Regions from separate parts of the Qipengyuania aurantiaca genome, predicted to be linked through region 2. Evidence: predicted binding sites of a transcription regulator. Region 2 holds the regulator's gene; each other region holds the start of a gene.
What was found. Region 2 encodes LexA, which represses DNA repair genes until DNA is damaged. Its sites were predicted from a motif close to GTTCCNCNCTTGTTCT; they were not measured.

Region 1 (3,277 bases), 1.1 Mb from region 2:
ATTAAGTCCAACAGCGGCGAGAAAGCATCGGCCCTCGAAGTAACGCAAAGGCTCAAAGTGGCAGCTGCCAAGGGGCTTTCGCAAAACAAGGATGTGGGCAGCGCTTCGCCTGCAAGGGACAAGCCCGAACTCACCAAGGAAAGGGTAAAGCCTTTCGAAATCGGCATTTGATCACCGACAACCTGGACGATTTCCGCGTTACCAGGCACGATGCCTGTTCGAGAGAAGTGCGGAGCGTTGCCGGTGAAGGGTGTATTCGAGATCAGCGGCAATTCGCGCTACGACGACCTCATTACCGAGCGGTATCATTTCCCCTCGCAATATCTTCCTCACGCCCGCCAGATCGAGAACGACTGGATCCTCTATCGCGAAACCCGCGTATCGGGCGGTCGGATGGCTTATATCGCGACCGCATTCGTTGAGCGGATCGATCCCGATGAGGCTGATCCAACCCATTACTACGCGCGCGTCAGGGACTATCTACCCTTCGATGATGCAGTCTCCTACCGCGATAAGGACGGACGCTTTGCCGAACGCTTCCTGCGCGACATGGCCCGTCCTGGCGATGCCGGAAGGACGCTGCGCGGCAAATCGGTGCGCATGCTCGACGGCGATGATTTCGTCGCCATCGTCAATCAGGGGCTGAGCGAGACGCTCGACCCGGACAACCGGATCAGGCTCGAGCTCGACGAGCGGTACATCGACGATGCGACCGCCGCGCTGCTGGCCGATGATTTTGGGGAACGCCGGATCGATCAGATCCTGGTGAACAAGAAGATCCGTGCCGCCAGTTTCCGCAATCAGGTGCTCGATGCTTATGACAGCACCTGCGCCGTCACGGGATTGCGGATCATTAATGGTGGCGGGAAAGCTGAGGCACAGGCGGCCCATATCTGGTCCGTCGCCGATGGCGGACCCGACATCGTACCCAACGGCGTGGCACTCTCGGCTACGGCCCATTGGCTGTTCGACCGACATCTCATCACATTCGACGATAACCTGTGCCTGCTCGTATCGCATAACAAGGTGCCGTCCGACCTTTTGAAGCTCTTCCCACCTTCAGGACAGAAGATCAGGCTTCCGGTCGATCCGAGGGATCACCCCCGTCCGGACTTTGTTGCCAAGCATCGCGCGCGTTTTGCGGGGTTCTGATGCGGTAGGATCAGACAGCGCGTCCGAACCAGATGACACGGCCGACCACCTGAATCTCAGACCGGTCGACATCATCCCAGCTGGGATAGGCCGAATTATCACTGCTGATGGTGATCTTGCGGCCACCGGGCTTGAGCGTCACGCGCTTGACCACCAGCGCATCGTCGGCGCGCAGGACGTAAATACCGTCGCGTAGCCGCGAGCCCTGGTCCGATGCATCGACCAGCACCTCGTCGCCATCGCTGAGTGTCGGCTCCATGGAGTCGCCCAGGACGTGGATGATCGAAAGGCTGGCGCTCTTTGCCCGGGTCAACCGGCCAAGCCAGCGTTCGTCGAAACCGAAACGGGTATGGGCGGTCTCGCTTTCGGCAATCGCTCCAAAGCCTGCCGATGCATCGACATTGAGCACGGGTATTTCGATCAACCCGTCACGCATGGGTGCGGGCGGTCCGCCAAGCACTTGCTCGTCGACCCCGAAGAAGCTGGCAAGCGTGCGCCGGTCATCATCATCCAGCTTGCGCGGCGATCCACGCTTGATGAACTGCTGAATATAGGACGAGTTTCGTCCGATCATCCGCGAGATCGAGGAATATCCGAGCCGTCGCTGCTGGATCAGGCGATCGAGCTCCTCTCTGACATGTTCCATCGTGTCGTTCCTTCTGACGGTCTCAGGAGAGAAGGAAATCTCCTAGACTCGATGGAACCTTCCTAATAAGAACAAAACAGGAACACAAGGGTTGAGTGAGTCGAGGAAGGCCATGAAATTGCTGGATCGCATTGAGAGGCATTTGAAGGAATCGCACATGTCGGCGACACGGTTCGGTCGTCGGGCCGTTGGCGATCCGCGCTTCGTGCTTGATCTAAGGTGTGGCCGCAGGCCGCGCCGACGAACCGTAGAGAAGGTGGAGCGCTACTTGGCTGATCAGCCAAATCGCTGACGCAGCACTTGGCGCCCACACCCCTTCACAATCGCGGCTATCGGATATCCTTGTCGATGAAGCCAAGCGTTGCCGCATTCTCCATCAACGTCCGAACTTTGGATCGGTCGAGACCGCTCGCTACTTCCGCATCGATCTCCAGCTTCAACGAGACCTCACTACCCGGAATGGTCGTGAGCTGTTCGACGATGGCTTCGACGATCTGATGGATGTCACGAGCCGGCCGATCCGGAGAAATCATGACCGTTCCATTGAACCGTGTCGGGAGCTTTTCCTTTTCGCTCGACTCGGTTGTGGTTGTTTGTTCTTCGTCCTGCGTTGTCGGGCCAGATTCACTCCCGGGAGTGCCTTCTTCTGAGGACGTCTCTCCAGGATTGGTTGGTGTGGGCCGATGAGCTTCCGCGACGTCTGGTTTGATTAGGACGCTGTCGCGATCAACAACGATGTGCGGGCTCGATGCCTTATCGATCAGGAGCCCAAGATAGCTCTCGCCATTTTCGTCCCACTTTTCAGCATATGCAAATGGCCCAGGCAGCATCCCTGAGACAGCCGCCTGCACGGCTTTGACGAGCACCGTTTGGTCTTTGAGCCTTGGGAGGTAGGTGTACCGGTTGAGATACTCCCACAGATCCCGCAAAAGCAGGTGCGGTTTGCCGTTCCAGATATAGCGTTGCAAATCGCGGTCTAGCCTCGTGGGGCCCAATTCCGGCAAGAGTCCCTCATCGCTCGCTAGCTTTTTGCTGGCTCTAGACAAAAGCCCATCCTGCGCCGGGATTTTGCTCGAAGACCATTCGACATCCGACTGCGCATCTTCCTGGTGCGGGTAGATGAGGTAACACCAGCATTCGCGAAGCCGGGTCTTCATCGTGTCCTTGGCTTCGGCAAGCTTCGCTTCCGCTAGGGCAATGTCGCTCTTTTTCAGGTCGAGGCGTTTGTCATCCTTGACGATCGATTCCCAGGCGAGGGCCGACCGAACAGCGTCCTTCAGCCCATCGAGTTGCCGCGCTTCCGCACTCAAAAACACCAAGGTGTTACGATAGACACGCGGCGTAGAACCGCGCTGCATCAAGATGTCCTTCGCTTCGACCTGGGCATCGGATCCTTCGCGGCCGTTGTGGGCATGAGACACACCCAGCACGACTGCCCGAACGCCACCCGCTTCGTCGGGCACTTCGGAAGATGACGCC
Region 2 (3,277 bases):
CGCGCGACGCGATTGAAGTCACGCCTTCTCGGGGTGAATAACCGCAATCTCAAGACCTTCGAGACTGATCTTGCCACGACGGAGGAACTTGCACGGCTTGCTCCGACCGATCGCTTGCTGGTTGGGGAAAGCGGTATCTTCACGCACGACGATTGCCAGCGGCTCGCCCGTTCGGGCGTGCGGAGCTTCCTCGTCGGCGAAAGCCTCATGCGGCAGGACGATGTCGAGGCGGGAACTCGCCGCTTGCTCGAAGGCTGATGCCCTGTCCTACCGTGGGAAACTGTGGCATGCAGTGGCCATGAACTCGATCTCCAGACACTCATTGGCGGCGGCAGAAGGCTCGCAAAAGCACCTTGCCGCGACGGTGAAGTTTTCTTCGCCAGGACCGTGCTCCATGCGCTCCATCGTTCAGCTTTACGGGGTCGTTCGATGAACAGACTTACTCATCTCGACGAGAACGGCGCGGCGCGCATGGTTGACGTGAGTGCAAAGCCCGAAACCGAGCGTACGGCCACGGCCGAGGGGCGGATTCGGATGCGGACCGATGCGCTCGAGGCGATGCTCGCTGGCGATGTACCCAAGGGCGATGCCCTCGCCACGGCACGGATTGCCGGCATCATGGCCGCCAAGAAGACCGGCGAACTCATCCCGCTTTGCCATCCTCTCGGGCTGGAAAGCGTGACCATCGAGTTCGAGCGCGAATCGGACGCGATCCGCGTCACCGCCAAGGCCGGATTGATCGGAAGGACCGGTGTCGAAATGGAGGCAATGACCGCCGCCAGCGTCGCTCTGCTCACGCTCTACGACATGGGCAAGGCGCTCGATCGCGGTATGGTGATCGAGGGTGTCCGCCTCCTTGCCAAGAGCGGCGGCAAGTCCGGCGAATGGCGCGCAGCGGACTGAAACGGGAACGCCTGTTCTTGCCCAACTGCCTCCAAAACGGCGGGATTGCTTGACTTGGCAGAAATGGTTGCCTAATTGTTCCACATTCGTTCACAGGGTTGTGAACAGATAATGTGACAAGGACCATGGGGAGAACCCGATGCTGACTGCCAAGCAGCACGAACTGATCCGCTTCATCCAGCAGAAGCTGGAAGAAACCGGCATTTCGCCTTCGTTCGAAGAGATGAAAGAAGCGCTCGATCTCAAGAGCAAGTCGGGCGTGCATCGCCTGATTTCCGCCTTGGAAGAACGCGGCTTCATCCGCCGCCTGCCCAACCGGGCGCGCGCGCTGGAAGTGATCAAGCTACCCGAGGATTCGGTCACCAGCCCGTCCAAGCCGGCAGCACCCGCCAACGACACGGTCGTCGCGGCGCACGCTCCGAAGGCGGCGGCTCCGGAACCCGCCAACGACATCATAGAAGTGCCGCTGCACGGACGGATTGCCGCCGGTGCTCCGATCGAGGCAATCGAGGGGCAGGCTTCGATGCCAGTCCCCGCGGCCCTGCTCGGCCCGGGCGATCACTACGCGCTCGAAGTCAGCGGCGATTCCATGATCGAGGCCGGGATTTTCGATGGCGACTTCGCCCTCGTAAAACGCGCCGAAACCGCACGCGATGGCGAGATCGTGGTGGCGCTCGTGGATAACGAGGAAGCGACGCTCAAATACCTGCGCAAGGAAGGCGCCATGGTGCGCCTCGATCCCGCCAATGGGGCCTATGAGCCGCAGGTCTACGAAGCAGGTCGGGTAAAAGTGCAGGGCAAGCTTGCTGGCCTTTTGCGCCGGTATCACTAAGCATGAGGTGGCGAGAATTGACCAGGGGGCGTTCCTGCGGAAGCGCCCCTTAGTCGTCCAAGCCGCCTTTCCACCAGCCATGCTCGCCTTGATGCATTGACACAGTCTCGACCCCTCCGGCCTCCAAGTCGATAACGGTTCCTCCACGCTCCTTCAGAAAGCGTCCGTCCGCTTTGAGCCAACGCGGCTGGCAACTGCGCGGCAACCAGCGGTCGGCGATCACTAGATCAGCCCTCTCGCACGCCGCGGCCAGCTCCCGCTCGTCGAGCCGCTCCCGGCTGCGGGCAACCAAGAGATGCCAGACCCGCTCGCCGCCCTCCATCGGCAGGGTGCAGAAGTCGGCACTGCACCGCGCCCCAGGCCAGTTGGCCATGGGCATCGACGCCGCTTCGACTCCCGCCAGTTCTGCAAGGCTGTCGTGCCCAAAGGAGCCCGGCTTGTCCCGCAGCATGAAGAGACGACCGTCACGATCGACCAGCCCCACATCCCGCCCATCACGCGAAATAAGAACGTCGGGCGCCGATGCCGTTGCCAGCAAAAGACCGCCGACCGCAGCAGGCAACAACCCGAGCAAGCGCGCCCTCCCGCGCCACAAGGCCAGCCAAAGACCGCCCGCGACGAACAGGAGCACCGTGAACAACCCGATATGCGGCACCAGCTTCACCGCCCCCGGTTGCGCTGAGGTGGTATGCGCGAGCAGCAAAAGCAGGTCGAGCGACTGGCCGGCGAGCCACCAGAACGGCGCGCCCAATCCGACCAGGTCGAACAGCAGCGCGGCGGCAATCAGGGGCATCGACACGAATGTCACGAGCGGGATCGCCAGGACGTTGGCAAAGGCCCCGTACAAGCCCGCGCGGTGGAAGTGGAAAAGCACGATCGGCATCAGCGCAATCTCGATCACCAAACCGGTCACAAAGAGCATCAGCATCCGCCTTGAGAGCCATCGCGTCCGGCTCTCTTCGCGCGGGGCAAGAAAGTCTTTCACCGGGCGCGCGTTGTGCAAAGCGACGATAGCGAGAACCGCCGCAAAGCTCATCTGGAAGCTGGGCCCAACCAACGTCTCCGGCCAGAGCAGGAGCACGACCGCAGCGGCAACTGCAACCATGCGTAGCGACAACGGCTCGCGCCCGAGCGCGAGCGCTATGAGTACCAGGATCGCCCCGATGCAACTCCTCACCGTCGGCACCTGCGCCCCGGTCAGCAAGGTGTAACCAATACCCGCGAACGCCGCGAATGCGGCGGCGACAAGGGGCAATCGCAACCTAAGGGTGATCCATGGCGACAGTGCAAAGAGCTTGATCGCAAGGAAATAGGCCGCAGCAATCACTGCACTCACATGCAGACCGCTGATCGCCAAGAGGTGAGTAAGCCCCGCGTCCCGCATGGCGACTTCGTTATCCTCCGCGATGGCGCCGCGATCCCCGCTGGCAAACGCAGCGGCGATGCTGCCCGCCGATCCGTCGAGATTGTCCCGGACATGGGCGGACAAGAAGCGCTGCGCCCTCGCGATAAGCCCTGTGTCCTTCCCGGCCTCCTCCACAA
Region 3 (3,277 bases), 250 kb from region 2:
GCAGCCTCGGGCATATTCTTCCAGTATTTCTTCGGCATCTCCTTCAGCATTGCGCCGATTTTCAGCCGCGCGGGGTTGAAGATGGAGGCGTAATAGGTGCGCCAGAGATCCTCCATCGGATCGCCGCCGGGCGCGTCGTGACGCTCGGCGGGCGGGCCTTCGGACATGGTCTCGGTATCCCAGTGCAGGCTTCCGCGCGGGGTCAGGATCGACCAGCGCATGTTCGAAAAGCGCCGCATGAAGAAGCCTGCATTGGCGCGCAGGATGTGGTGCTCGGGCTCGAACCAGGCGACGTAGTGCTCGCCCACTTCCTCGTCCTCGCTCTCCACCAGCCGGAAACGGACGAAGGCGTGCATCTTGTGGCTGTCGCGCCGGACATTCTTGTCGAGTTCCTCCACCCGGCGAACGTCGAGGTCGGCCTTGTCCTCCATCATTCGCGGGTTCGACTGGAGCCGCCAGAGCAGGCGGTAGAGCAGCGCGAAGCGCTCGGGGTCGGAATGGAGGATGGTATTCTTCGCAAGGCTCACGAAGCGCCGGTTGGCGCGCACCGGCTTCGCATCCATCGGTGGCACGGGCATGCGCCGCTCGCCATGCGCGAAGAGGTCGCCGCTACCGCCCGGCTCGACCCATGCAATCCGGTCGGGCGGCACATCGCACTGGACCAGCGCACGCGCCCGCTCGCGCCAGAAGTCGAAGTCGTCGGCTTCCGGCAGATGCACCACGTAATAAGTGCCGAGTTTGACGTGCTGGAGCGCGGTCATGCGGCAAACAGCTCCAACTGCTCGGTCCTGGGCGCGAGCAGGCTGCGCAAATCGGCGCGGTCGGTTAGCGTGATCGGGCGCCAGTCGACGGTCACGATGAAAGGCCGCACCTTGGTGATCGACTGGGTGAGCAGGGCCACATCATCGAGACGCAGCGCGCGGTGACGGCGGCTCGCCAAAATCTTGCCAACCGCCTTCACGCCGAGGCCGGGGACGCGCAGCAATTGCTCCTTGCTCGCGCGGTTCACATCGACTGGGAAAGCCTCGCGAAACTTGAGCGCCCAGGCGAGCTTGGGATCGATATCGAGCGGCAAATTGCCGTCCGCCTCGGTCGCCTGCATCACATCGGTCGGCTTGTACCCGTAGAAACGCATCAGCCAGTCGGACTGGTAGAGCCGGTGTTCGCGGATCAGCGGTGGGCGTTTCAGCGGCAGCACCGCGCTGGCATCGGGAATGGGCGAGAAGGCGCTGTAATAAACGCGGCGCAGGCGGAAATTGTCGTAGAGCCGGCTCGCCTTGCCCACGATGTCGGCATCGGTCGCGGCATCGGCCCCAACGATCATCTGCGTCGACTGGCCGGCGGGCGCGAAACGCGGGGCGTGCTTGAAGCGCTTCCTCGCATCCTTCGCCTCGACGAGATCGGATTTCACCTTGCCCATCGCGCCTTCAATCTGCCGCGCATCCTTGTCGGGCGCGAGGCGGGTAAGGCCGCTGTCGGTCGGCAGTTCGACATTGATCGAGACACGGTCGGCATAGAGCCCCGCCTGATGGACGATTTCCGGATCGGCCTCGGGGATGGTCTTCAAGTGGATGTAGCCGCGAAAATCATGCTCTTCGCGCAAAATCCGCGCGACTTCGACGATCTGCTCCATCGTGTGGTTGGAGTTCTTCACGATGCCGGAGGAGAGGAACAGCCCCTCGATATAATTGCGGCGGTAGAAGGCGAGCGTCAGGTCGACCACCTCCTGCGGTGTGAAGCGCGCCCGCGCCACGTTCGAGCTCTTGCGATTGACGCAGTAATGGCAGTCGAACACGCAGTGGTTGGTCAGCAGTATCTTGAGCAGCGAGATGCAGCGGCCATCGGGCGCATAGGCGTGGCAGATGCCCATCCCTTCGGTCGAGCCGATACCCCTCCCGCCAAGGCTGTTCTTCTTCGCCGTGCCGGAGGACGCACAGGACGCATCGTATTTCGCCGCATCGGCGAGAATTTCGAGCTTCTGGAGGACAGTCTGCGCGGCCATGCGTTCTATATATGTTCCAATGTTGGATTCGCCAATAACAAAAGGCACAATCGCCGCGGGAACAAAGAAATTGGACACCCGTATTTTTCACGCGGACCGGGCCCCTCTGGCGCGCGCTTCAGGCGCTCGCGATGTCGGACGCAGTTTGAGAGGGGCGGCCGAATATCAACCACCCTTCTCGTGAACAACACCGGCATTTTGCCGACAGAAGGGAAATATCATGAAAACGATTTTTGCAGCCTCCGCTCTTGCCGCCAGCACCCTGACGCTCGCCGCCTGCGGAGAAGCAGCCATGGAGGCGGACACGGATAACGCATCGGCCGATACCGCAACCAATTCGGACGCCAGCCTTCCAATCACCGAGGCCGAAGTCGCCGAAGCGCAAAAGGCGTGGGGCGAAGGCATCGTCGCCATCGGCCAAACCTTTACCGATGGAGGCGATTACCGCGCCAGCGCGCAAGAACATATCGCCACGCACTACGCCTATGGCGACGGGCAAACGATCCTCTTCAAGCCCACTCTGGCTGCCGAAGACCAGTTCCGCGAGAGTGAAACTGAAGCCCTGAGCTATTTCGTCGGCACAGAAGGCACGGAAGACGGCGGCTTCGCCATCGCGCCCTTCACCGCCGTGCGCTGGGAGAACAACGGCACGGTCATTTCCGACAGCGGCGACATGGCCGTGGCCATGGGCAATTACTACTTCACCGGCACCGATGGGAACGAGACGAAGGTCGAATACTCTTTCGCTTACGAACGCGGAGCGGATGGCGAACTCGACATCGTCTTGCACCACAGTTCGATGCCCTACAGCGCGAACTGAACTGAAGACGCCAGGGCGGGCCTCCGGGCCCGCCCTTTTCTGGCTCGGCGCGCTGAATCTTACGTGGAATTAACCCTGTCCATATAGGTCAGATTCACCAGCCTGCCCTACGCCGGATGGACCGACAAAGGAGTTTGACCGCGTGGCGCTTTTCCAACGACTTCCCCAGACGAACCAGGATGAACGTCGTACCGTACAGCGCTACACTGTCGATTGCCCTGCCCAGCTCAAGATGCTCGGCGGAAACCGCGACGGGCGCCTTTCCGATTTGTCGGAAGCTGGCGCACGTTTCGAAACCGCCAATCCCCCGCAAGAAGGCGTGTCGGGTCTGCTTGCATGGGGCGATTACGAGTTCTTCGGCAAGATCGTCTGGGCGAACGAGAACAGTTGCGGCATCGTGTTCGAACGCCCGATCCCGCTAAGCGTGGTCGAGCAGACCTGCGAAGTGATCGAAG

Region 1: the regulator LexA is predicted to act here: its motif matches at 1,867-1,882, upstream of K3148_RS07225 (S24 family peptidase).
Region 3: the regulator LexA is predicted to act here: its motif matches at 2,005-2,020, upstream of K3148_RS00070 (putative DNA modification/repair radical SAM protein).

What each region holds. Positions count from the first base shown of each region.
Region 1 covers NZ_CP081295.1:1,479,062-1,482,338, forward strand. The annotation lists gene mobF (MobF family relaxase) at 1-171, shown strand, start outside; gene K3148_RS07220 (HNH endonuclease) at 244-1,152, shown strand; gene K3148_RS07225 (S24 family peptidase) at 1,163-1,798, opposite strand; gene K3148_RS07230 (DUF499 family protein) at 2,128-3,277, opposite strand, start outside.
Region 2 covers NZ_CP081295.1:2,585,449-2,588,725, forward strand. The annotation lists gene trpC (indole-3-glycerol phosphate synthase TrpC) at 1-258, shown strand, start outside; gene moaC (cyclic pyranopterin monophosphate synthase MoaC) at 430-903, shown strand; gene lexA (transcriptional repressor LexA) at 1,043-1,735, shown strand; gene K3148_RS12620 (ComEC/Rec2 family competence protein) at 1,785-3,277, opposite strand, start outside.
Region 3 covers NZ_CP081295.1:14,547-17,823, forward strand. The annotation lists gene K3148_RS00065 (UdgX family uracil-DNA binding protein) at 1-761, opposite strand, end outside; gene K3148_RS00070 (putative DNA modification/repair radical SAM protein) at 758-2,002, opposite strand; gene K3148_RS00075 (phosphoribosyl-AMP cyclohydrolase) at 2,223-2,822, shown strand; gene K3148_RS00080 (PilZ domain-containing protein) at 2,965-3,277, shown strand, end outside.